4 regions of the Streptomyces sp. NPDC088812 genome follow, and region 4 is predicted to be linked to each of the others. Evidence: riboswitches for the same ligand, from Rfam matches in the RefSeq annotation. Region 4 holds a riboswitch; each other region holds the start of a gene.
What was found. Region 4 has a riboswitch for S-adenosylmethionine ahead of ACIP67_RS01345 (ABC transporter substrate-binding protein). Riboswitches for the same ligand answer to the same signal wherever they lie in the genome.

Region 1 (5,607 bases), on a different contig from region 4:
ATTGCCCATCGACACCAGGCTGAGGTGGTCCATCCTCCGCCGACTGGCGGCGACCGGGTGGGCCGGCAGAGCCGAGATCGATGCCGAAGCGGACCGGGACCCGACGGCCGACGGCCTGCGGTACGCCGCCGGGGCCCGTGCCGCCATGCCCTGCGCCGAGGCCAAGGCGGCATCCTGGGCGCGGATGACCGAGGGCGAGAGTCCGTCGAACGAGACGCTGGTCGCACTGAGCCGAGGTTTCCAGCAGTACGGCCAGGAAGAACTGCTGCGGCCCTATGCCGGGGAGTTCTTCGCGACGATCCCCGCACTATGGGCGCGACGCACCCCGCAGATGGCACGGCTCCTGGCCGGGGGGACGACGAAGACCCCGGGCCTCTATCCGATCACGGTCGTCGACCACGGTGTCGTCGCCGCCGTCGACACGCTGCTGGCCCGCGACGAGCGGTCCGTCCCGGCCGGACTGCGCAGGACGCTGTCCGAACGCCGGGACGGAACCCGGCGTGCCCTGCGGGCCCGGCAACTCGATGCCACCGGGTGACGGCAGCGGCCCGTACCGCCGCGATCGGACGCCGGAGCCCACAGGATTCTCCGCCCTTGCGGGCATGACGGGGCCGACGCCCTCGAAAGGCAGCGTGACATGACGACGATCGGTCTCGGCAGCGCGGGACTCAACGTCACCGACCTCGACCGCTCCATCGCCTTCTACCGACGGGCGCTGGGCTTCGACCTGATACGGACATCGACCGACGAGACACATCGCTTCGCCCACCTCGGGCTCGACGACGTCGTGCTGCTGACACTCTGGCAGCAGGGCGCGGCGGGATTCGTGGCCGACCGAGCAGGACTGCACCACCTGTCCTTCGAAGTGCCCTCGCTGGACGAGTTGCACGCCGTGGAGGCCAGACTGCGGGCGGCGAGCGTGTCGATCCGTGAGGAGCGCGGCGCCACGAAGGGCACCGCGGCGACGGGACAGGTGTTCTTCAAGGACCCTGACGGCATCCGGCTGGAGATCTACACCGAAGACCCACGCGCTCGTGGATCCGCCTCCGACCTGCCCCGATGCGGCTTCTACGAAGAACTGCCCGACCGCTGACACCACCGTTCGCGTCCCCGGCCCACCCTGCGGGCGCCCCGAACGTCGTCTGGAGCCACCCCGCGCCACTCCCCGCGGTCGGTGCCGTCGCCGGGCTCCTCGCGTTCTACGACGAGGCCGTCGACATCACCGTGGACGGCGAACGGCTGGAGCGCCCCGTCACCCCGTTCACCACGACGCTCGTCGCGCGGCCGCCGGCATGACGGCACCGGTGGCGGTGATCATGGGCGCCGCCTCCGCCGGTATCGGGGAGGCGGCCGTCCGCCCGTACGCCGAACGCGGCCACCGCGTCCTGCCCCCGCCGTCCGGCGCGGAGAACAGCCGCCGTACCCGCGCACGTCGTCCCGGCACAGCCACTGCTTGACGCCGGGAGAACCGCCGATCTACGGTGAGCGCGAGCCACGAGTTCCGGTGATCAAGCCCTGGCTGGCCGGACGGCAACCCTCGACGCAGTGGGGTGCCCCAGGTGACGGCTCGGCGGATGTTCCTGTTCTGCAAGTGCGTTACCACGGCCCGAGGGCCGACGACACCCCCGGGAGGACGGCGTGGCAACCCGCCTCGTGCTGTGCTCCCGACGCCATGTCGATCTGCTGCTGGTCTGCAGCTGCCTCTGTCACAGCTGACCTGACCCCTTTTCGCTCTTCCCCCTCACCTCTCACACGACCGTGCGCGCGGCACGCCCTGTCCGCCGCGCCCCCTTCGTGTCCCCTTCATGCGGAAGCAGAGACCAGCCATGGCACAGCACAGCATCGTCAGAACGTTCCGGCCCCTCGGCGCCCTCACCCTCGGCACGGCGGTCCTGGTGGCCCTGACCGGCTGCACGAGCACCAAGAGCTCTGCCGGCTCCGACGGCGCGACGATCACCGTCGGTACGACGGACCAGGTCACCAGCCTCGACCCGGCGGGCGCCTGGGACGCGGGCTCCGGCACCGTCGAGAGCGAGGTCTACGCGACGCTGCTCAGCGTGAAGAACGGTGCCACGGAGGTCTCCCCGGACCTGGCCACCGGGATCGAGCTGACGGCGCCCAAGGAGTACACGGTGACCCTCAGGGAGGGGCTGAAGTTCGCCAACGGCCACCGACTGACCTCCTCCGACGTCAAGTTCAGCCTCGACCGCATCGTGAAGATAGCCGACGAGAACGGCCCGTCGTCGCTCCTCTACAACCTCGCCTCCGTCGCCGCGCCGACACCCACGACCGTCGTCTTCACCCTCAAGTCCGCCAACGACACCCTGTTCCCGCAGGTGCTGTCCACCGCGGCCGGCTACATCGTCGACGAGCAGGTCTTCCCCGCCGACAAGATCCTCGACGACAAGGCCATCGTCGCCGGGAAGCCCTGGAACGGGCCGTACGGCATCACGAGCTACGACAAGAACTCGCTGGTCTCCTTCACCGCCAACAGCGCCTACGGCGGCCAACTGGGCGCCCCCAAGACGAAGAACGTCCAGCTCAAGTACTACACGGACGCGAGCAACCTGAAGCTCGACGTTCAGCAGGGCACCGTCGACGCCGTCTACCGCACCCTCACCACCGCCGACCTCGACGACCTGTCCAAGAGGCAGAACGTCAAGGTCCACACCGGCTCCGGCAACGGCATCCGTTTCCTCGTCTTCGACTTCCGGACACAGCCGTACGGCACCAAGACCGAGAACGCCGACGCGGCCAAGGCGCTGGCGGTCCGGCAGGCCGTCGCCGACTCCGTCGACCGGGCCCAGCTCGCGCAGCAGGTCTACAAGAACAGCTACCAGCCGCTGTACAGCTCGGTGCCGGACGGACTCACCGGTGCCACCGACTCCTTCAAGTCGCTCTACGGCGACAAGAAGGGCGGCCCCGACAAGGCCGCGGCCGCCGCACGGCTGAAGGCGGCGAAGGTGAGCACCCCGGTCACCCTCAACCTCCAGTACAACAGCGACCACTACGGCTCCTCCTCGGCGGACGAGTACGCGCTGGTCAAGTCCCAGCTCGAAGCCACCGGACTGTTCAAGGTGAACCTCCAGTCCACCGAGTGGACCCAGTACGGCGAGGACCGCATCAAGCACCTCTACCCGCTCTACCAGCTCGGCTGGTACGCCGACTACCTGGACGCGGACAACTACCTCTCGCCCTTCTACTCGGCCAACACCTGGGTCGCCAACGGCTACTCCGACCCGGCCGTACGCGAGCTGATCCAGAAGGAGGAGACAGAGACGGACCCGGCGAAGCGCACCGAACTGCTCGAGCAGGCCCAGGACAAGGCCGCGGCGTCGGTGCCGCTGCTCCCGCTGCTCCAGGGGTCCACCGCGATCGTCACCCGCACCGACATCAGCGGTGTGCCCGACGAGCTGAACAGCGCCTACACGTTCCGCTGGGCAGGACTCGCGAAGAAGTGAGCGCCCTGACGCAGGACACCCCCGGCGCCGTCGCCCCTCCCGCCGACGGCGCCGCCGGGAACGGACTCGCCCGCTACCTGGTGGTCCGCTTCCTCCTCATCATCCCCACCGTGTTCATCCTGGTCAGCCTGGTCTTCTTCCTGATGCGCGCCACCGGCGACCCGATCAGCGCCGCGCTGGGCGACCGGCTCACCCCCGACCAGCTCCAGGCGAAACTGCACCAGGCGGGCTACGACCGGCCGCTGCTCGCCCAGTACCTGGACTACCTGACGTCCCTGGCGACCGGCGACTTCGGCCGCACCGTCACCGACAACGAACCGGTGACCCACGTACTGGGCACCTACGGCGCCGCCACCGTCGAACTCGCCTTCTACGCCCTCGTCGTCGCCCTCGTCGTGGGCGTCCCCCTGGGCATGGTGGCGGCCTCCTGCCGGGACCGCGCGCCCGACGCGGTGCTGCGGCTGTTCGCCGTCCTCACCTACGCCACCCCCGTGTTCTTCGTGGGACTGCTGCTGAAACTCGTCTTCGCGATCCAGCTCGGCTGGCTGCCCGCGTCCGGCCGGGCGAGCACCGACGTCCAGCTCTTCCTCCAGAACCAGACCAGCACGACCGGCCTCTACCTCGTCGACGCCCTGCGCAGCGGTGACCCGGCGGCCCTCGCCGACGTCCTGGAACACGCCGTACTGCCCGGCCTGGCGCTGGGCCTGCTCGTCGCGGGCGTCCTGCTGCGCCTGGTCCGCACGAACCTGATCGGCACCCTCTCCGCCGGCTACGTCGAGGCCGCCCGCTCCCGTGGCGTGGCGCCCTTCCGGCTGGTCACCCGGCATGCCACCCGGCCCGCCCTGATCCCGGTCGTCACCGTCCTGGGGCTCCAGGTCGCCGGGCTGCTCGGCGGAGCCGTCCTGACGGAGACCACCTTCGAGTGGAAGGGCCTCGGCTACGAACTCGCCCACTACCTGACCGTGCGCGACTTCCCGGCGGTGCAGGGAATCGTGGCCCTGTTCGCCGTCGTGGTGGCGGTGACGAACTTCCTCGTCGATGTCGTCGCCGCCCTGATCGACCCCCGAGTGAGGTACTGAGCCGTGGCACAACTCCTCCAGCGACGGCGGACGTCGCTGCCGGACCGTCTGAGGGCACGCCTGCGCACGGGCGGTGCCGTACAGCGCGTCATGCTGCTCACCGGCGCGGCGCTCACGGCGCTGTTCGTCCTCACGGCGCTCCTCGGCCCGCTGCTCGCTCCGTACGGATACGCCCGACTCCAGGACACCTCCGGCCTGTTCGGCTCGCAGCAGCCCCCCGGCGGCGCACATCCGCTGGGCACCACCATCGCGGGGTACGACGTGCTGTCCCGCACGGTGTGGGGCGCCCGGACCGCACTGGAGATCATTCTCGCGGCGCTGCTGCTCTCGGTGGTCCCCGGCACCGTGCTGGGCCTGGCCTCCGGCTATCTCGGGGGCCGCCTCGACCGGCTGCTGGTCGGGCTGGCCGACGCGCTCTACGCCTTCCCGCCGCTGCTGCTCGCCATCGTCATGTCGATCGTGATCAGCGGCGGACAGTCGAGCCTGGCCGGTGGCCTCGGTGCGGCGGCCTGCTCGGTCGCCGTGGCCTTCGTACCGCAGTACTTCCGTGTCGTACGGGCCGAGGTGATCCGGGTGAAGGCGGAGCCCTTCGTGGACGCCGCCCGGGTGATCGGCACCGGAACCTGGCGGATCATGTTCCGGCACGTGCTGCGCAACTCGGTCCGCACGCTCCCGCTGATCTTCACCATCAACGCCTCCGAGGCCATCCTCACCCTCGCCGGACTCGGCTTCCTCGGCTTCGGCATCGAGCCCAACTCGGCCGCCGAGTGGGGCTACGACCTCAACCGCTCCGTCGCCGACGTCACGTCGGGACTGTGGTGGACCGCGATACCGCCGGGCCTGGCCATCGTGCTCACCGTGCTCGGCACCACTCTGCTCGGCGAGAGCCTCACCGACCTGGCCGACCCGCGGCTCCGGCGGCGCGGCGGCCCGGCACCCACCGTCACCCGAGCGGACAAAGGCGCGGACGATGACTGACCTGCTGCGCATCGAGGACCTGCACGTCACCTTCGCCACGGACGCCGGCGCGGCCCCCGCGGTGAAAGGGGTGAACCTGTCCGTCGCTC
Region 2 (5,607 bases), on a different contig from region 4:
TTCAGCGGGGCCTCGAGCGCCAGCTTGACGGCGGCGGCGCCGGTGGCCTCGTCGCCCTCGAGCTCCAGCTTCTCGAAGACCTGGGAGGCCTGGAGCAGGGCCACGCCACCACCGGCGACGATGCCCTCCTCGACGGCCGCCTTCGCGTTGCGGACGGCGTCCTCGATGCGGTGCTTGCGCTCCTTGAGCTCGACCTCGGTGGCGGCACCGGCCTTGATGACGGCCACGCCGCCCGCGAGCTTGGCCAGGCGCTCCTGGAGCTTCTCGCGGTCGTAGTCGGAGTCGCTGTTCTCGATCTCGGCGCGGATCTGGTTCACGCGGCCCGCGACCTGCTCGGAGGAGCCGGCGCCGTCGACGATGGTGGTCTCGTCCTTGGTGATGACGACCTTGCGGGCCTTGCCCAGCAGGTCGACGCTCGTGTTCTCGAGCTTGAGACCGACCTCCTCGGAGATGACCTCGCCGCCGGTGAGGATGGCGATGTCGTTCAGCATCGCCTTGCGGCGGTCGCCGAAGCCCGGGGCCTTGACCGCGACGGACTTGAAGGTGCCGCGGATCTTGTTGACGACCAGGGTCGACAGGGCCTCGCCCTCGACGTCCTCGGCGATGATCAGCAGCGGCTTGCCCGACTGCATGACCTTCTCCAGGAGCGGGAGCAGGTCCTTGACGTTCGCGATCTTGGAGTTCGCGATCAGGATGTACGGGTCGTCGAGGACGGCCTCCATACGCTCCATGTCGGTGGCGAAGTACGCCGAGATGTAGCCCTTGTCGAAGCGCATACCCTCGGTGAGCTCCAGCTCCAGACCGAAGGTCTGGGACTCCTCGACGGTGATGACGCCTTCCTTGCCGACCTTGTCCATGGCCTCGGCGATGAGCTCGCCGATCTGGGTGTCGGCGGCGGAGATGGAGGCCGTGGAGGCGATCTGCTCCTTGGTCTCGACGTCCTTCGCCTGCTCCAGCAGGGCGGCGGAGACGGCCTCGACGGCCTTCTCGATACCGCGCTTCAGGGCCATCGGGTTGGCACCGGCGGCGACGTTGCGCAGACCCTCCTTGACCAGGGCCTGGGCGAGAACGGTCGCGGTGGTCGTACCGTCACCGGCGACGTCGTCCGTCTTCTTGGCGACTTCCTTGACCAGCTCGGCGCCGATCTTCTCGTACGGGTCCTCGAGCTCGATCTCCTTGGCGATGGAGACACCGTCGTTGGTGATCGTGGGCGCGCCCCACTTCTTCTCGAGGACGACGTTGCGGCCCTTGGGGCCGAGCGTCACCTTCACGGCGTCCGCGAGCTGGTTCATGCCGCGCTCGAGGCCGCGCCGCGCCTCCTCGTCGAACGCGATGATCTTGGCCATGTGAAGTGGTCCCTCCAGGACTGGGGGTGATTCCTTCGGACCGCGCCCGCGCCCGCGACGGACGGCTCGCCTGCCTCGTGGTTCCTTCCCCACCCGGCCTGCGGGCCTCACCGACCCGGTCCTTCGTTGTCACTCTCACCTTCAGAGTGCTAACGCCAATGATTAGCACTCGGGCATGCCGAGTGCAAGCGCCTCGGGGGGATCGGCCCGGGGGCGAACCGGACGAAGGCGCCTTCACCGCCCCGGTGGCGCGGGACCCGGGGGCCCGGAGCGCCCCCCGCCCCGAGGTCACGAAAGGCCCCGGGGGACCCGGCGCGGCGCGGGCAGCACGAAGGGCCCGCGCCCCCGTCGGGGTGCGGGCCCTTCGTTGGAAAACGTTGAAAATCGTTCAGGCGGTGACGCGAACCATGTCGGCCTGCGGGCCCTTCTGACCCTGCGAGATCTCGAACTCGACCCGCTGGCCCTCTTCCAGGGTGCGGTAGCCGTCCATCTGAATCGCGCTGTAGTGGACGAAGACGTCCGCACCACCGTCGACCGCGATGAAGCCGTACCCCTTCTCCGCGTTGAACCACTTGACGGTGCCCTGAGCCATGCCTAACTCCCCTATTACTGGCCCTTGCACAGATCCACACTTCGCGGATCCGGGTCAGACCTCACCCCCCAGCTGATTGGGGGCGTGCGCCGGAACGCGTCGACCGCGGCCGAATGTATCTGTCCCACTGCCGTCTGCAACAGGTCAATCGGACGAGAATTCCGGACGTCAGCGGTCCGAAATATGGTGAGAATTCTCCCGAATTCAGGGCAATTCGGGCCACATAAAGGGAACAGAAGGCGCAAAATACCTGCACACTTTGGCTACTTCTCACCGCATGTGAAGTCGGGGCTCATATGCGTTCGGCATGCGATGGGCGGCGCGTTCCCCAACTGTACCGCGCTCAACCACATTGAATTGCCTCCTCCGCTTCTCTTGCGGAGGAGGCAATTCAATGAACTCTGGGTAATCTGTGTTACCGAGGGTTACTACCGGTGGGTACGGAGTGGGCGTCAGCCGCCGGCGACGGCCGGGATGATCGAGACGCCGGCGCCGTCCGGGGTCGCCGTCTCCAGCCCCTGCTCGAACCGCACGTCGTCGTCGTTGACGTACACGTTGACGAACCGGCGCAGCTTGCCCTGGTCGTCGAGGACGCGCGCGGCGATACCGGTGTGGTTCTTCTCCAGGTCGGCGATGACCTCGGCGAGGTTCGCGCCGTCGGCGGCGACCTCGGCCCGACCGCCCGTGTAGGTGCGCAGGATGGTGGGGATGCGGACGGTGACGCTCACTGTGTTTCCTCCGGACGGGTAGGCGCCCTGCGGGGGCGCGGGGAACTGCGCGACCAGCCCCCGCGGCCCGCAGACGAACAACTGCCTCTCAGGCGAGACCGGCCTCGTGGAACGCCTCGAGGGTGGGGCGGATGGTGGCCGTCGGGCCGGTCCCGGCGACCGCGTCCAGCGTCTTGAGGCCGTCTCCGGTGTTGAGCACGACGGTGGTCAGCGTCGGGTCCAGCAGACCGGCCTCGATCAGCTTCTTGGTGACGCCGACCGTCACACCGCCCGCCGTCTCGGCGAAGACGCCCTCGGTCCGCGCCAGCAGCTTGATCGCGTCGACCACCTGCTCGTCGTTCACGTCCTCCACGGCACCGCCCGTGCGGCGCGCGATGTCGAGGACGTAGGGGCCGTCGGCCGGGTTGCCGATGGCGAGGGACTTGGCGATGGTGTCCGGCTTCTGCGGACGGACCACGTCGTGGCCGGCCTTGAAGGCCACGGACACCGGGGAGCAGCCCTCGGCCTGGGCACCGAAGATCTTGTACGGCCGGTCCTCGACCAGACCGAGCTTGATCAGCTCCTGGAGCCCCTTGTCGATCTTCGTGAGCTGCGAGCCGGAGGCGATCGGCACCACGATCTGGTCCGGGAGCCGCCAGCCGAGCTGCTCGCAGATCTCGTACGCGAGCGTCTTGGAGCCCTCGGCGTAGTAGGGCCGCAGGTTGACGTTGACGAAGCCCCAGCCCTCGCCCGCCGGATCGCCGATGAGCTCGGAGCAGAAGCGGTTGACGTCGTCGTAGTTGCCCTCGATGCCGACGAGTTCGCCGCCGTAGACCGCGGCCATGACGACCTTGCCCTGCTCCAGGTCGTGCGGGATGAACACGCAGGAGCGGAAGCCGGCGCGGGCGGCCGCGGCGCCGACGGCGCCGGCCAGGTTGCCGGTGGAGGAGCAGGAGAGGGTGGTGAAGCCGAAGGCGCGGGCGGCCTCCAGGGCCTGGGCGACGACACGGTCCTTGAAGGAGTGCGTCGGGTTGCCGGAGTCGTCCTTGACGAACAGCTTCCCCGCCTCGACGCCCAGCTCACGCGCCAGGTTGTCGGCCTGGACGAGCTTGGTCCAGCCGGGGTTGAGGTTGGGCTTGTCCGCCACGTCGGCCGGGACGGGCAGCAGCGGGGCGTAGCGCCAGATGTTCGCGGGGCCCGCCTCGATGCGCTTGCGGAGCTCCTCCGGGTCGTGTCCGGAGAAGTCGTAGGCGATCTCCAGCGGGCCGAAACACTCCTCGCAGGCGAAGACCGGGCCGAGGGGCACGCGGTGACCGCACTCGCGACAGGAGAGCGCCGCGGCCGGACCGAGGTCGACGGAGGGGGCGGTACCGGAGGGGGCGGTGACGGAGGGGGTGGTGCTTGCAACTGTCTGCGCAGCCATGTGAGGCGAGGCCCTTTCTCCTCATCTTCCCCACGACGCATCTCGCCGTGAGACGGAATTGGCACCTTCCCGAGCCGGGAGCCTCGCGGGGATCGTCGACTGCCCGTGGCAGTGATCCGTGAACGAGACCGGCTGGAGGGTTGCCGGGGCTTCATCGGGCCGTGTCCCTCTGCCCCTCTGGATGAGCGGTATGTGGTTGTGGACGCGGGCGACCCCGGACATGCGATGGTCATCCGCGTTGTTCAAGACTGTAACCGAAGGCCAGGACAGTTGAGGGAGACGTCCGAACCGCGAGATGGATCACACTGTCACCTTGTATGTACCTGGTGTGATCACAACAGTGAGGAGCCGCAGACCGTGCTGGAAGAAGTCGAGCGCTGGCTGGCCGCCCGCTCCTGGTCCGTGACCGATCGGCCGCTGCACCGGATCCTGGCCGCCAAGCGCGCCTCGGGCCAGACGGTGTCCGTCGTGCTGCCCGCGCTGAACGAGGAGGAGACGGTCGGCGACATCGTCTCCGTCGTCCGCCACGACCTCATGCACCAGGTCCCGCTGGTCGACGAGATCGTCGTCGTCGACTCGGGATCGACCGACCGCACCTCCGAGGTGGCCGCGGCGGCCGGGGCCCGGGTCGTCCACCGGGACACGATCCTGCCCCGCCTCCCGGCCGTGCCCGGCAAGGGCGAGGTCCTGTGGCGCTCGCTGCTGGTCACCACCGGGGACATCGTCTGTTTCGTCGACGCCGACCTGAAGGAGTTCTCCTCCGACTTCGTCTCGGGCATCGTGGGACCGCTGCTCACCGATCCGGGCGTCGACCTGGTCAAGGCCATGTACGACCGCCCGCTGGCCGGCGGCGCCGGCCAGGGCGGCCGGGTGACGGAGCTGATGGCCCGCCCGCTGCTCAACATGCACTGGCCGCAGCTCGCGGGATTCGTGCAGCCACTGGGCGGCGAGTACGCGGCCCGCCGCCGCCTGCTGGAGCAGCTGCCCTTCCCCGTCGGGTACGGCGTGGAGCTGGGCATGCTGGTCGACGCCCTGCACCTGGTGGGCCTGGACGCGCTGGCCCAGGTCGACGTCGGGGTGCGCAAGCACCGCCACCAGGACGGGCAGGCGCTCGGCCGGATGGCCGCGGCGATCTACCGCACGGCACAGCTGCGGCTGGCCCGCGGGCACCTCGTCCGCCCGTCCCTGACCCAGTTCGAGCGGGGCGCGGACGGCTTCGAGCCGCGCACCTACTCGGTCGACACGGAGGAGCGGCCGCCGATGGCGGAGATCGCCGAGTACGCGACCCGCAAGGTCGCGTGACCCGGCGGTGACGCCCCTCCCCGACGCGCCGTATACGGCCGGACACGACCGGTTCACGCCCCGCGTCCGTACGTTTGAGCGGATCGGGTCCGGGCTAGGTTGAGGCGTATGGCTTCCACGCACGGTGCTGCTGCTCAGGTGCTGGTCGCGTCCAACCGCGGCCCGGTCTCGTACACCGTCGGTGAGGACGGCTCGCTGCACGCCAGACGCGGCGGCGGCGGGCTGGTCTCCGGGCTG
Region 3 (5,607 bases), on a different contig from region 4:
GATCAACGCGGTCACCTGGTTCGTCCGGATCGGCTTCTTCGTCGGCCCGGTCCTCGCCTTCGTCGTCACCAAGCGGATCTGCCTCGGCCTCCAGCGCCGCGACAAGGACAAGGTGCTGCACGGTCGCGAGACCGGCACCATCAAGCGCCTGCCGCACGGTGAGTTCATCGAGGTGCACGAGCCGCTCAGCCAGGAGCAGCTCTACACGCTCACCGCGCACGAGCAGTACGCGCCGGCCGAGATCGGCCCGACGGTCGACGAGAACGGCGTCGAGCGCAAGGTGAAGCGCACCGAGAAGGCCCGCGCCAAGCTGAGCAAGGCGTACTACGGCGAGGAGAGCCAGATCGCCAAGCCGACCGTCGAGGAGTACAGGGAGATCACGAGCGGCCACGGCCACCACTGATCACTGCGTCGCCACGCAACCGCTGAAGGGCCCCGTCCGGTGTTCGGACGGGGCTCTTCGCCGTTCCCCGTGGCTGGATAGGGTGGGACCCGTTGAGACGCGTGTCCCGCCGGAGCGGGACCACCATGACACCCAGGAGCGGCTTATGAGCGCTGTGACCCCCGCTGGAGGCGACACCGCGGCGGGCCGTTCCTGGCCCGTCCTGCTGAACGGTCTGCTGGACGGCCGGGACCTCTCCTCGGAGGAGACCGCCTGGGCCATGGACCTGATCATGCGCGGTGAGGCGACCGACGCCCAGATCGCCGCCTTCGTGGTGGCGCTGCGGGCCAAGGGCGAGACCGTGGCGGAGATCAACGGTCTCGTACGGACCATGTACGAGCACGCCAACCTGATCGAGGTGCCCGGCGCCACCGTCGACATCGTCGGCACCGGCGGCGACGGCGCGAAGACGGTGAACATCTCCACCATGGCGTCGATCGTCGTCGCCGGCACCGGCGCGAAGGTCGTCAAGCACGGCAACCGGGCGGCCTCCTCCGCGTCCGGGGCGTCGGACGTCCTGGAGCAGCTGGGCGTCAATCTGGACCTGACGCCGCAGCGGGTGGCCGAGGTGGCCGAGGAGGCCGGGATCACCTTCTGCTTCGCGGTCAAGTTCCACCCGGCGCTGCGCCACGCGGGCGCCGCCCGCAAGCAGCTGGGCGTCCGTACGGTGTTCAACGCCCTCGGACCGCTCACCAACCCCGCCCGGGTGCGCGCCCAGGCGGTCGGGGTCGCCGACCCGCGCATGGCGCCGATCGTCGCCGGCGTCTTCGCCGAGCGCGGCCACTCGTCGCTGGTGTTCCGGGGCGACGACGGCTTCGACGAACTGACCACCACGTCCACCTCCCGGGTGTGGATCGTCCGCGACGGCAAGGTGACCGAGGAGACCTTCGACCCGCGGCACGTCGGCATCGAGCTGGTTTCCGTCGAGGCGCTGCGGGGCGCCGACCCCTCGTACAACGCGCGGGTCGCGCGCCGGCTGCTGGAGGGCGAGCGGGGGCCGGTGCGGGACGCCGTCCTGCTGAACGCCGCGGCGGCGCTGATGGCGCTGGAGCCGACGGACGCACCGCTGGCCGAGCAGATCCGCGCCGGCATGGAGAAGGCGGCGCGGTCCGTCGACTCCGGTGCGGCCGCGCGGGTGCTGGAGCGCTGGGTGGCGGCCAGCAACGCCTGACGGCCTGGGAAGCGGTCCCGCGATCCGGACAGGAGTTGCGGGACCGCGATCATTTACCGTACTTTCCTCCCCAGGTCATGAGTGACAGTCATGAGGCCCCGGCCGACTGTCCGGCAACCCTCCGTCCGTGGCGGGGTGCCCCGGGTGAAGACCAGGTCGTGGGCAGCAAGGCCCACGGCAAGCGCGGACCCCTCGCACGCTTTTGGTTCAGCGGCGGGGCAGGGGTCCTGGTCGTCGAGGAGCCTCCCGTGAGCAAGCGAATGCGATAGGGCCGCAGAGCCCCGCCTCCGCACACCCCTTTTTCCTCTTCCCTCCGTGCCGTCGACGCGCTGTCCGGCACGGCGGTTTCACGCGTCCTCACGGGAGTTCCGCCATGTCTGTCTCCACCGCTGCCTCCGCCCAGTCCGTTTGTGCCCCGCTGCCCGTTCTGGGCCGGGATGTCACCGTGCCGCTCGTCACCGGCGGGGAAGTCACCTACGCCGCGCTCGACTACGCGGCCAGCGCCCCCGCCCTCCAGCGCGTCTGGGACGACGTGGCGGCCTACGCCCCGTACTACGGCAGCGTCCACCGCGGCGCCGGCTACCTCTCCCAGCTGTCCACGGACCTCTTCGAGAACGCCCGCCGGACGGTCGCGGAGTTCCTCGACTGCCGCGACGACGACCAGCTGGTCTTCACCCGCTCCACCACGGACTCCCTGAACCTGCTCGCCGCCGCCCTCCCCGCCGACTGCCAGGTCTTCGTCTTCGAGACCGAGCACCATGCCTCGCTGCTGCCCTGGAAGGACGCCCGGGTCACCTACCTGGACGCCCCGCGCACCCCGGGCCAGGCCGTCGAGACCCTGGAGCGCGCGCTCGCCGACCGCGATCCGTACGGCCCGGCCCTGGTCTGCGTGACCGGCGCCTCGAACGTCACCGGCGAGCTGTGGCCGGTGCGCGAGCTGGCCGCCGCCGCCCACGCCCACGGCGCCCGGATCGTCCTGGACGCGGCCCAGCTGGCCCCCCACCACCCGGTGTCCGTGCGCGACCTCGACGTCGACTGGGTCGCCTTCTCCGGGCACAAGCTGTACGCCCCGTTCGGCTCCGGCGTCCTGGCCGGGCGCGCCGACTGGCTGCGCGCGGCCGAGCCGTACCTGGCCGGCGGCGGCGCCAGCCGCAAGGTCACCCGGCGCGAGGACGGGGGAGTGGACGTGGAGTGGCACGACAGCGCCGCCCGGCACGAGGCGGGCTCCCCGAACGTCATCGGCGCCTACTCCATCGCCTCCGCCTGCAAGGCCCTGACGGAGGCGGGCTTCGACACGCTGGTCGCCCGGGAGCAGTACCTCGTCGAGAAGGTGCGAGCGGGGCTGGCCGAGGTGCCCGAGGTGCGCGTCCTGTCCCTCTTCGGCGACGACGCCCCCCGCGTCGGCGTGATCTCCTTCGTCGTCGAGGGCTGGAACAGCTCCCACTTCGCCGCCGCCCTCTCCGCCGAGTACGGCATCGGCGTCCGCGACGGCCTCTTCTGCGCCCACCCCCTCGTCCGCACCCTCCTCGGCAGTGACCCGCGCAGCCAGGGCGAGTGCGGCGCCCCCGAGGCCGCGCCGGGCGAGAAGTCCCTCAACGCGATCCGGGTGAGCTTCGGCGCGGGGACGCCGGACGAGCACGTGGAGCGTTTCGTGACCGCGGTGAAGGAACTGGTCGCGAGCGGCGCCAAGTGGCAGTACCGCACGGAGGACGGCCGCTGCGTCCCGGCGGTGTGATGCGGCCGACGCCAGGGGCAGCGCCGTGGGGGCGCGGGGCCGTGTCGGCATGCGGCTCCGCCGCGTGGGCGCGACCAGCCACCGCCGCCCGGCAGTCGCACACGCTCCCGCGCCCCCCCCAGGCGCTCCTGCGCTAAGAGTCCAGCCCGATGGCGAACGCAGCCTCGAGATCATGCTGCGAGTACGTGCGGAAGGCGACGTGCGTGTCCGTCGCCTCGACGCCGGGGATCTTGCTGATCCGCCCGGGGATCACCTCGGCGAGCTCCTCGTGCTGCCGCACCCGCACCATGGCGATCAGGTCGTACGTCCCGGTGACGGAGAAGACCTCGCTCACGGACTCCAGCGAGGCGATCGACTCGGCGATCTCGGGGATCCGGTCCACGCTGGTCTTGATCAGGACGATCGCGGTGATCACGGCTGGTTCTCTCCCTCGGGGGCCGGGGCTCGGGCGGCTTTCACTCTAGTCGTCCCGTTGCGCCCGGCCCACGCGCAGCCGAAGCCCAGGCCGAAGCCCAGCAGGTGGGCCAGGTAGGCCACGCCCGGCCCCGGGCCCGCCCGCCCCGCCGCCAGCCACTGGAGGGCCGCCCAGAAGGGCAGCACCACCCACGCCGGGAAGCGCAGCGGCAGGAAGAGCAGGAACGGCAGGAGACTGGTGACGCGCGCCCGGGGGAAGAGGTGGAGGAACGCGCCGAGCACCGCGGAGATGGCCCCCGAGGCGCCGACCAGGGACTGCCCGGAACCGGCGTGGGCGGCGGCGTAGCCGAGCAGGGCCAGGTAGCCGCAGCCGAGGTAGAAGAGGGCGAAACGGAGCCGGCCCATCCGGTGCTCGGTCATCGTCCCGAAGACGTAGAGGAAGAGCATGTTGCCCAGCAGATGCACCCAGCTGCCGTGGACGAAGAGGGCCGTGGCGGGGGTGAGGGCGGCGCGCGCGGACCCCTCGAACAGGTCGGCCGGGATCACCCCCCAGCGGCGGAAGTAGCCGCGCCGGACGGCCGGCAGCTCCTCCGCGGTGCCGTACCCCGCGTCGAGGCCCGAGGCGGGGCCGATCAGGAAGATCACACAGCACAGGGCGATCAGTCCGTACGTCACCGGCGCCGCCGGCCGCCGGACCGCTCTGCCCACGCTCCGGCTGACGGCGCCGCTCCAGTCCCTGATCATGAGTACAGAGCATGACGTAACGGGACGTACGGCCATGGACCGCCTCGCCGCCGTGGGCGGATGGGCGGCGAGTACCCGCCAGGCCGTAGGGTTACGAGCCACACGGAGCGGGGAGCCCTTGGGCGCGCCCCGGCGCCGGAAGCCCGACACTAGAAGGAAGCGGACGGTCACGATGACGGTTCCCCTGCCGACCGCCACGACGCGGTGGCGCTGCACGCTCTGCGGCAACCTCACCCGGTTCGACGTGACGCGCTCGTCGAAGGTCGTGGAGTACGTCCACCTCGATCTCGCCGGCGAGCCCACGGTCGAGGAGCGCGAGGTGGTCAGTGAGACCATCGAGTCGGTGCGGTGCCGTTGGTGCAACGCCGTGGACCAGGTGGAACTCGTGGACAGGCCGGGCGCCGGCTCCTGACGACGGGGGTCCTCCCGCTCGCGCGAAGGCGGGAGTGGGGGAGGGCCCGGCTCAGAAATTGGGGTGTGACGGATGGTGGAGAGCGCAGGCGGGGGGCCGGGCGACGGCGCCGCTGAGGTGCTCGACCGTCCGCTGCCCGACGGTGTGCGCCGCCGGGTCGTCCAGATCGTCTCGGACGGCTTCGGAGGGCTGACCGTCGCCGAACTGCCCGCCCAGTTGCGGCAGTACGCCCGGTTCGCCCCCAATCGGCGGGCGAAGTTCGCGGGCAACGCGATGGCGGCCGCGCTGGAGACGGACACGCTGTTCCGGCAGCGCATCGCCGAGAAGTTCAGAGAGGCCCAGCCGGAACTGGCCGGTGCCCTCGACTCCGGCTCGCCGCCCCCGGCCGCGGACCCGCTCGACGTGGCGGCCGCGGCCTACGTGCTGCGGCCCGTCGACTGGGTGAAGCTGGTGACCGCGGCCGGCGAGGAGGCGCAGCGGGCGGACGCCGAGCGCGCGGGCGACGAGAGCCGCGCGGAGCTGGAGCGACTGCGCGAGCAGCTCTCCCAGGCCCGCGCGCAGACCCGCGCCGAGACCGAACGGCTGCGGGCCGAGCTGGAGACGGCGAAGAAGGAAGCCGAATCGCTTCACCGCAAGCTGCGTTCGGCGCTCAGTGACGTCAAGCGCGGCGAGGCCGCGCTGCGCAAGGT
Region 4 (5,607 bases):
GTGTGCGGTGGTGCTCTTGCCGGAGCCGGACTCGCCGACCACGGCGGTCACCTGCCCGGGCCACACGTCGAGGTCCACGCCCCGCACGGCCGGTACCGTGCCGCCCCGGGTGCGGTACGACACGGACAGTCCGCGGATCTCCAGCAGTGGTGTGGTCACGTCCTCACCGTTCTCGTGTTCGTCGGTCATCGCTGCCGGGACCATTCGCCGTCCAGCGCCCTGGCGACGCGGTTGGTGGCCAGCACGGTCGCGGCGATCGCCAGACCGGGCAGTGCGGTCAGCCACCAGGCGTTGGCCAGGTAGTTGCGGCCGTCGGAGATCAACGTCCCCCATTCCGGGGCCGGCGGCGGCGCGCCGTAGCCGAGGAAGCTCAGCGCCGACACGGCCAGGATCGAGGCGCCGAAGTCCAGCGTGGCCAGGACGATCACCGGCCCGGCGGCGTTGGGCAGGACGTGCCGGCCCAGCACCGAGTACCAGCGGGCCCCGCAGGAGCGGGACGCCTCGACGAACACCGCCTGCCGTATCCGCAGGACCTCGGCGCGCGCCACCCGGGCGAAGGAGGCGACGCTCGCGACACCGACCGCGACCGCCACCTTCACCGTGCCGTACCCGAGCGCGGTGACGAGGGCCAGCGACAGGAACAGCGCGGGGATGGAGAGGAGGACGTCGACGAAGCGCATCAGCACGTCGTCCACCCAGCGGCCCACGAACCCGGCGACCACGCCGAGCAGACCGCCGACCACGAACGCGACCAGGACCGCGATCAGCGTGGCCTTGAGGGACAGCTGGGCGCCGTGCACCACACGGGAGAACACGTCACGTCCCAGTTCGTCCGTGCCGAACCAGTGACTGCCGCTCGGACCGCGGAAGTTCTGCGACGGCACCCCCTTCAGCGGGTCCTGCGAGGCGAACAGGTCCGGCCGGAACGAGGCCAGCACCACCAGCACGAGGACGGCGGCCGACAGCAGCAGACCGGGGCGGCGCAGCAGGAACCGCAGGACCTGCGGTGCATCGGCCCGACGGCCTGGTTCCGCGGGGGAACCGGCCTCGACCGGGCGGGCGAGGCCGAGGGCGGCCTCGGCCTCGTCGTCGACAAGGCTCTGACTCATGCGAAGCTCGCCCTCCTGTCCGAGGCCACCACGATCCGCGGGTCCAGCAGCGGATAGACGAGGTCGACGACGAGGTTCGTCGCCACGAAGATCAGCGCCCCGAACACCACCACCCCTTGGACCAGCGGGATGTCCTGGGCGGTGACCGCCGCCGCGGTCACCCGCCCGAGGCCGTCGCGGGAGAAGACCGTCTCGACGACCACCGAACCGGCGATCAGCTGCCCGACCAGCAGACCGACGACCGTCAGCGCGGGAAGTGACGCGTTGCGCAGCGCGTGCCGCAGATGCACCCGCCACCGGCCGGCGCCCTTGGCGCGCGCGGTCTCCACATAGGCCTGGTCCAGGGCGGTGAGCAGGCTCTTGGCCAGCACCTGCGCGATCTGCGCGCCGGTGGGGACCGCCAGCGTCAGGGCCGGCAGCACCAGGCCCCCCGGCCCGTCGTTGCCGAACGCCGGGAACCACCGCAGCCGGAAGGAGAACGCCTCGACGAGCAGCAGGCCCACCCAGAACGTCGGGACCGACACTCCGAGCGGGGGCAGCGACAGCAGCAGCTGCCGCAGCGACCGCCGCGAGGTGTACGTCGCCACCACCGCGAGACCGCCGCCGAGCACCACCGCGAGCAGCAGCGCGGCACCGGTCAGCTGGAGTGTCTGCGGCAGCGCGTCGGCCAGCGTGGAGGTCACCGGGCGGCCGGTGGAGACCGCGTCGCCGAAGTTCCCGCGCACCGCCCGTCCGAGATACTCGGCGTACTGCACGAGCACCGGCTTGTCGAAGCCGTACTCGTGCCTCAGCGCGGCGAGTTGGGCCGGATCGACCTGCCCCGAGTCCATCCCGGCACCGGCCATCGCGGTGACCGGGTCACCGGGCAGGTAGTCCAGCACCAGGAACGACACCGTGTAGGCCGCCCACAGCACCCCGACCGCCTGGGCCAGCCGCTTGATCACATAGCGGCGCATGCGCTAGCCGATCCAGGTGTCGTGCAGCTGGATCCTGCTGCCCGAGTCGAAGGCGAGGTCGTGCACCTTCTTCGACACGCCCAGCTGGGTCTGGAGCTCCACCACCGGCACGTTGTACGCGTTCCGCACGAGCAGCTTCTGCGCCTCGCCCACCAACTCCTCGCGCCGGGCGGTGTCCGTGGTCGCGGCCTGCCCGGACAGCACCGTGTCCAGTGAACTGGCGGGCAGCCGGTAGAAGTTGCCCAGCCGGGTGGAGAAGGAGCTGCGCAGGATGTCGGGGTCGGAGCGGGTCACGTTGCCCCACACCACGTCGAAGTCACCCGACTGGAGCGTGGTGGCGAACTGGCTGACCTGGAGCTGCTTGAGCACCACGTCGACGCCGACGGCCTTCAACTGCTGCTGGACCAGCTCCAGTGCCGGCTGATTGGTGGTCGCGTTGGGGAACCACGTGATGGTCAGGCTCAGCTTCTTGCCGTCCTTGGCGCGGACGCCGTCGCCGCCCGCCTTCCAACCGGCCGCGTCCAGCAGGGACTTCGCCTTGGCCGCGTCGAACGCGAGGTCCGAGGAGAGGTCGGTGTAGTCGGGTGTGGTGTGGGCCAGGACACTGGTCGCCGGCTCGGTGCCGGTCGGGAACACGGTGTCGGCGATCTGCTTCCGGTCGACGGCGGCCAGGATCGCCTGGCGCACCTTGGTGTCCTTCAGCACGGGCCGCGCGTTGTTGAGCCCCAGCCCGAACACCACACCGGGGTTGGCCCGGCGCTGGAGGGTGACCTGACCGCCCTCGAGCGCCGCCTCGTTGGCCCTGCCGACGCCGCTGATCGCGTCCACCTGCCCGGACTGGAGACTGCCGGCCCGGACACCCGCCTCGGGGACGACCTTGAACACCAGCTTGTCCAGGTAGGCCTCGCCCTTCTTGGACCACAGCGAGGAGCCCCAGTCGTACCCGGTGCGCCTGGCCAGGGTGATCGACTGGTTCTGCACGTACTGCTTCAGCACGAACGGTCCGGACCCGATCACGCCGTCGCTGCACTTCTGCTGCGGGCTCTTCTTCGCGCTCGCCGACGACTCGATGCCCAGCGAGTGGGTCGAAGTCGCCTGGAGGAACTGCGCGTTGGGCTCCTTGAAGGTCACCCTGACGGTGAGCGGGTCCACCACGGTGGTGCTCTTGACGCCGCTCAGATAGCCCTGGGCGAGGGACCCCAGGGCGCCGAGCTTCGGTACCGCGTCGAAATTGTCCTTCACCACCTGCGCGGTCAGCTCGGACCCGTCGCTGAAGGTGACACCCGACCGCAGATGGAACGTGAACGTCGTCGCCTCGGAGTCGACGTCCCAGCTCTCGGCCAGCCACGGCACGATCTTGCCCGTCTCGGGGTCCTGGTCGGTCAGGGAGTCCACGGTCTGGCGCACCGAGTAGATGCTCTCGTTGCTGCCGACCTGCTGCGGATCCACGCAGCCGGAGTCGGAACCCACCGCGAAGGTCAAGGTGCCGCCGGACTTCGGCCGGCCGCTTCCGCTGCCGGAGCCGTCGCCGCCCGACCCGCAGGCGGTCAGCAGCACACTGGTGGTCAGCAGGGCGGCCAGGGGCGCCCATCGGGAGGTTCTGAAATCCGGGAGTGCTGTCACGGAGGGGTTCTCCTACTCGTGTCACCTGGCACGGGGGTGCTGCATGAGGCACGGCCGTGCAGGGGTGTGCGGCCCCCGGCCGGATCGACACCGGCAGCGGGGTGGCGCTGTACAGACAGGGGTCAGGGGCGACACCGGGAGCGGTGCCGGGGAAAGCACGAAGGAGGCGCGGGCCGCCGACGGACGTCAGCCGGCGGCGGACGAGCTCGTCAGGGCCGACAGAGGCAGCTGGTCGAGCGCTTCAGATCGATGTGGCGCCGGCGCGAGAGCCGGGAGAACGCCGTGGCGTCGGCGAAGGAGACAGCCAGGTCAACGCCGTGTCGCACGCCGGTCCTCCCATCTCCGGCCCCGGTCCCGGGGCCACGCGCTTGCGGGAATCGTCGGTGATCCCGCCGGGCTTTCACCTGGAGCACCCCACCGCGCGGGAGGGTTGCCGGTCAGCGAGCCAGGGCTTGACGCTGACACTCAATGCCGGTCGCGATGGTACGGAGCGGTCTTGTCGTACGTCAATGCCGGAAACGGGCGCCCGGTTCGAGAAGGCGGGGCCGTCTCACGTGCCGGGACGCGTGGTGGACGCTCCTCCCGCCATGTGTTTTGATCCGGCGATGGAGACCGCAGGTCAGGCACGCACCGTGCTGTTCGCCCCGTTCTGGGTGGGCCGCCGCGCCGATCAGTTCGACCAGACCTGTCGCTGACCACTCGCGCCCCTTCGTACTTCTCCAGCCCCTTCCCGGCCCGCGTACCGCCGTACCCTCGCGCGGATGCGGACCGGCGTCGCAGGCCCCCCGCGCGGCGAACAGGCCATGCAGCGCTTGACGCACGCACCCGCCCCGCCTGCCCCGCCCGCCCCCGGGGGACTTCCGGTGTGACGCGTCCGACGCGCGCACCACCATGGCCGACCCATCCGGAAAGAGACGTATGGCCGTCAACAGCACCGCCCCGGCAGGGGTGTTCGCCGCACTGCGGGTCCGTGACTACCGGATCTACTGGAGCACGGGTCTGGTGTCCAACGTCGGCAGCGCCATGCAGGGTGTCGCGCTGGACTGGTTCGTTCTGAGGCTGACGCACAGCGGGACCGCGCTCGGCTGGGTCATGGGCCTCCAGTTCGCCCCGGTGCTGCTGTTCGGCCTGTGGGGCGGGGTGACAGCCGACCGGTACGACCGGCGGACCCTGCTGCTCTGGACCCAGACGCTGTACGCGGTGCAGGCCGTGCTGCTGGCGGCGATGGTGCTCTCCGGCCATGCCCCGCTGTGGCTGCTGTACGTCCTGTCCTTCGCCCTGGGGTGCGTGTTCACGGTGGAGAACCCCGCACGTCTGTCGTTCGTCACCGAACTGGTCGGGCGGGCTCTGATCCCGAAGGCGGCGGGCCTGAACATTCTGTCCCTGAACACCGCGCGTCTGATCGGCCCCGCGATCGCCGGTGTGCTGATCGGGGCCATCGGTACCGGATGGGTGTTCGCCCTCAACGCCGTCTCCTTCACCGTCGTCCTCGTGGGGCTGCTGTCGATCCGTCCACGGGCGCGGGAGACACGCGCCGCCTCCCGGCCGCCCTGGACGGGAGCGGGGACGGAGGGGCTGCGTTATGTGGCCGCGCGGCCCGAACTCGTCGGCGTCTTCACCATCTTCGGGCTGGTCGCCACCTTCGCGGTCAATTTCCCGACCACGCTGACCCTGTTCGCCGACCGGGTCTTCGACGTCGGCTCCCGGGGGCTCGGCATCATGAACACGGCCCTGGCCATCGGCACCGTCGCCGGGACGATCGCCGCCACGCGCGGTGTCTCGCCCCGGGTACGGACGGTCGTGGTCGGCGCGCTGCTGTTCGGCGGTTTCGAGGCGCTGGCGGCGGTCATGCCCACGTACCCGGCGTTCCTCGCCCTGTTGCTGCCCGCCGGTTTCACGTTGATGACGCTGAACACGGC

Region 1: it holds a riboswitch for S-adenosylmethionine, as region 4 does, so the genes downstream of both, ACIP67_RS21560 (ABC transporter substrate-binding protein) here and ACIP67_RS01345 (ABC transporter substrate-binding protein) in region 4, are expected to answer to the same signal.
Region 2: it holds a riboswitch for S-adenosylmethionine, as region 4 does, so the genes downstream of both, thrC (threonine synthase) here and ACIP67_RS01345 (ABC transporter substrate-binding protein) in region 4, are expected to answer to the same signal.
Region 3: it holds a riboswitch for S-adenosylmethionine, as region 4 does, so the genes downstream of both, ACIP67_RS10070 (aminotransferase class V-fold PLP-dependent enzyme) here and ACIP67_RS01345 (ABC transporter substrate-binding protein) in region 4, are expected to answer to the same signal.

The regions. Positions count from the first base shown of each region.
Region 1 is NZ_JBIVJP010000012.1:20,052-25,658, forward strand. It holds gene pepN (aminopeptidase N) at 1-538, shown strand, start outside; gene ACIP67_RS21545 (VOC family protein) at 638-1,093, shown strand; gene ACIP67_RS21550 (hypothetical protein) at 1,060-1,296, shown strand; gene ACIP67_RS21555 (hypothetical protein) at 1,293-1,457, shown strand; SAM riboswitch class IV at 1,491-1,600, shown strand; gene ACIP67_RS21560 (ABC transporter substrate-binding protein) at 1,827-3,461, shown strand; gene ACIP67_RS21565 (ABC transporter permease) at 3,458-4,540, shown strand; gene ACIP67_RS21570 (ABC transporter permease) at 4,544-5,518, shown strand; gene ACIP67_RS21575 (dipeptide ABC transporter ATP-binding protein) at 5,511-5,607, shown strand, end outside.
Region 2 is NZ_JBIVJP010000009.1:144,185-149,791, reverse strand. It holds gene groL (chaperonin GroEL) at 1-1,346, opposite strand, end outside; gene ACIP67_RS17995 (cold-shock protein) at 1,735-1,938, opposite strand; gene ACIP67_RS17990 (MoaD/ThiS family protein) at 2,391-2,666, opposite strand; gene thrC (threonine synthase) at 2,755-4,068, opposite strand; SAM riboswitch class I at 4,087-4,256, opposite strand; gene ACIP67_RS17980 (glucosyl-3-phosphoglycerate synthase) at 4,426-5,370, shown strand; gene ACIP67_RS17975 (trehalose-6-phosphate synthase) at 5,479-5,607, shown strand, end outside.
Region 3 is NZ_JBIVJP010000004.1:385,642-391,248, forward strand. It holds gene ACIP67_RS10060 (cytochrome bc complex cytochrome b subunit) at 1-403, shown strand, start outside; gene trpD (anthranilate phosphoribosyltransferase) at 549-1,613, shown strand; SAM riboswitch class IV at 1,687-1,803, shown strand; gene ACIP67_RS10070 (aminotransferase class V-fold PLP-dependent enzyme) at 1,987-3,348, shown strand; gene ACIP67_RS10075 (Lrp/AsnC family transcriptional regulator) at 3,482-3,763, opposite strand; gene ACIP67_RS10080 (rhomboid family intramembrane serine protease) at 3,760-4,506, opposite strand; gene ACIP67_RS10085 (hypothetical protein) at 4,679-4,918, shown strand; gene ACIP67_RS10090 (NYN domain-containing protein) at 4,991-5,607, shown strand, end outside.
Region 4 is NZ_JBIVJP010000001.1:307,481-313,087, forward strand. It holds gene ACIP67_RS01330 (dipeptide ABC transporter ATP-binding protein) at 1-189, opposite strand, end outside; gene ACIP67_RS01335 (ABC transporter permease) at 186-1,109, opposite strand; gene ACIP67_RS01340 (ABC transporter permease) at 1,106-2,065, opposite strand; gene ACIP67_RS01345 (ABC transporter substrate-binding protein) at 2,069-3,688, opposite strand; gene ACIP67_RS01350 (putative leader peptide) at 3,898-4,092, opposite strand; SAM riboswitch class IV at 4,048-4,161, opposite strand; gene ACIP67_RS01355 (MFS transporter) at 4,607-5,607, shown strand, end outside.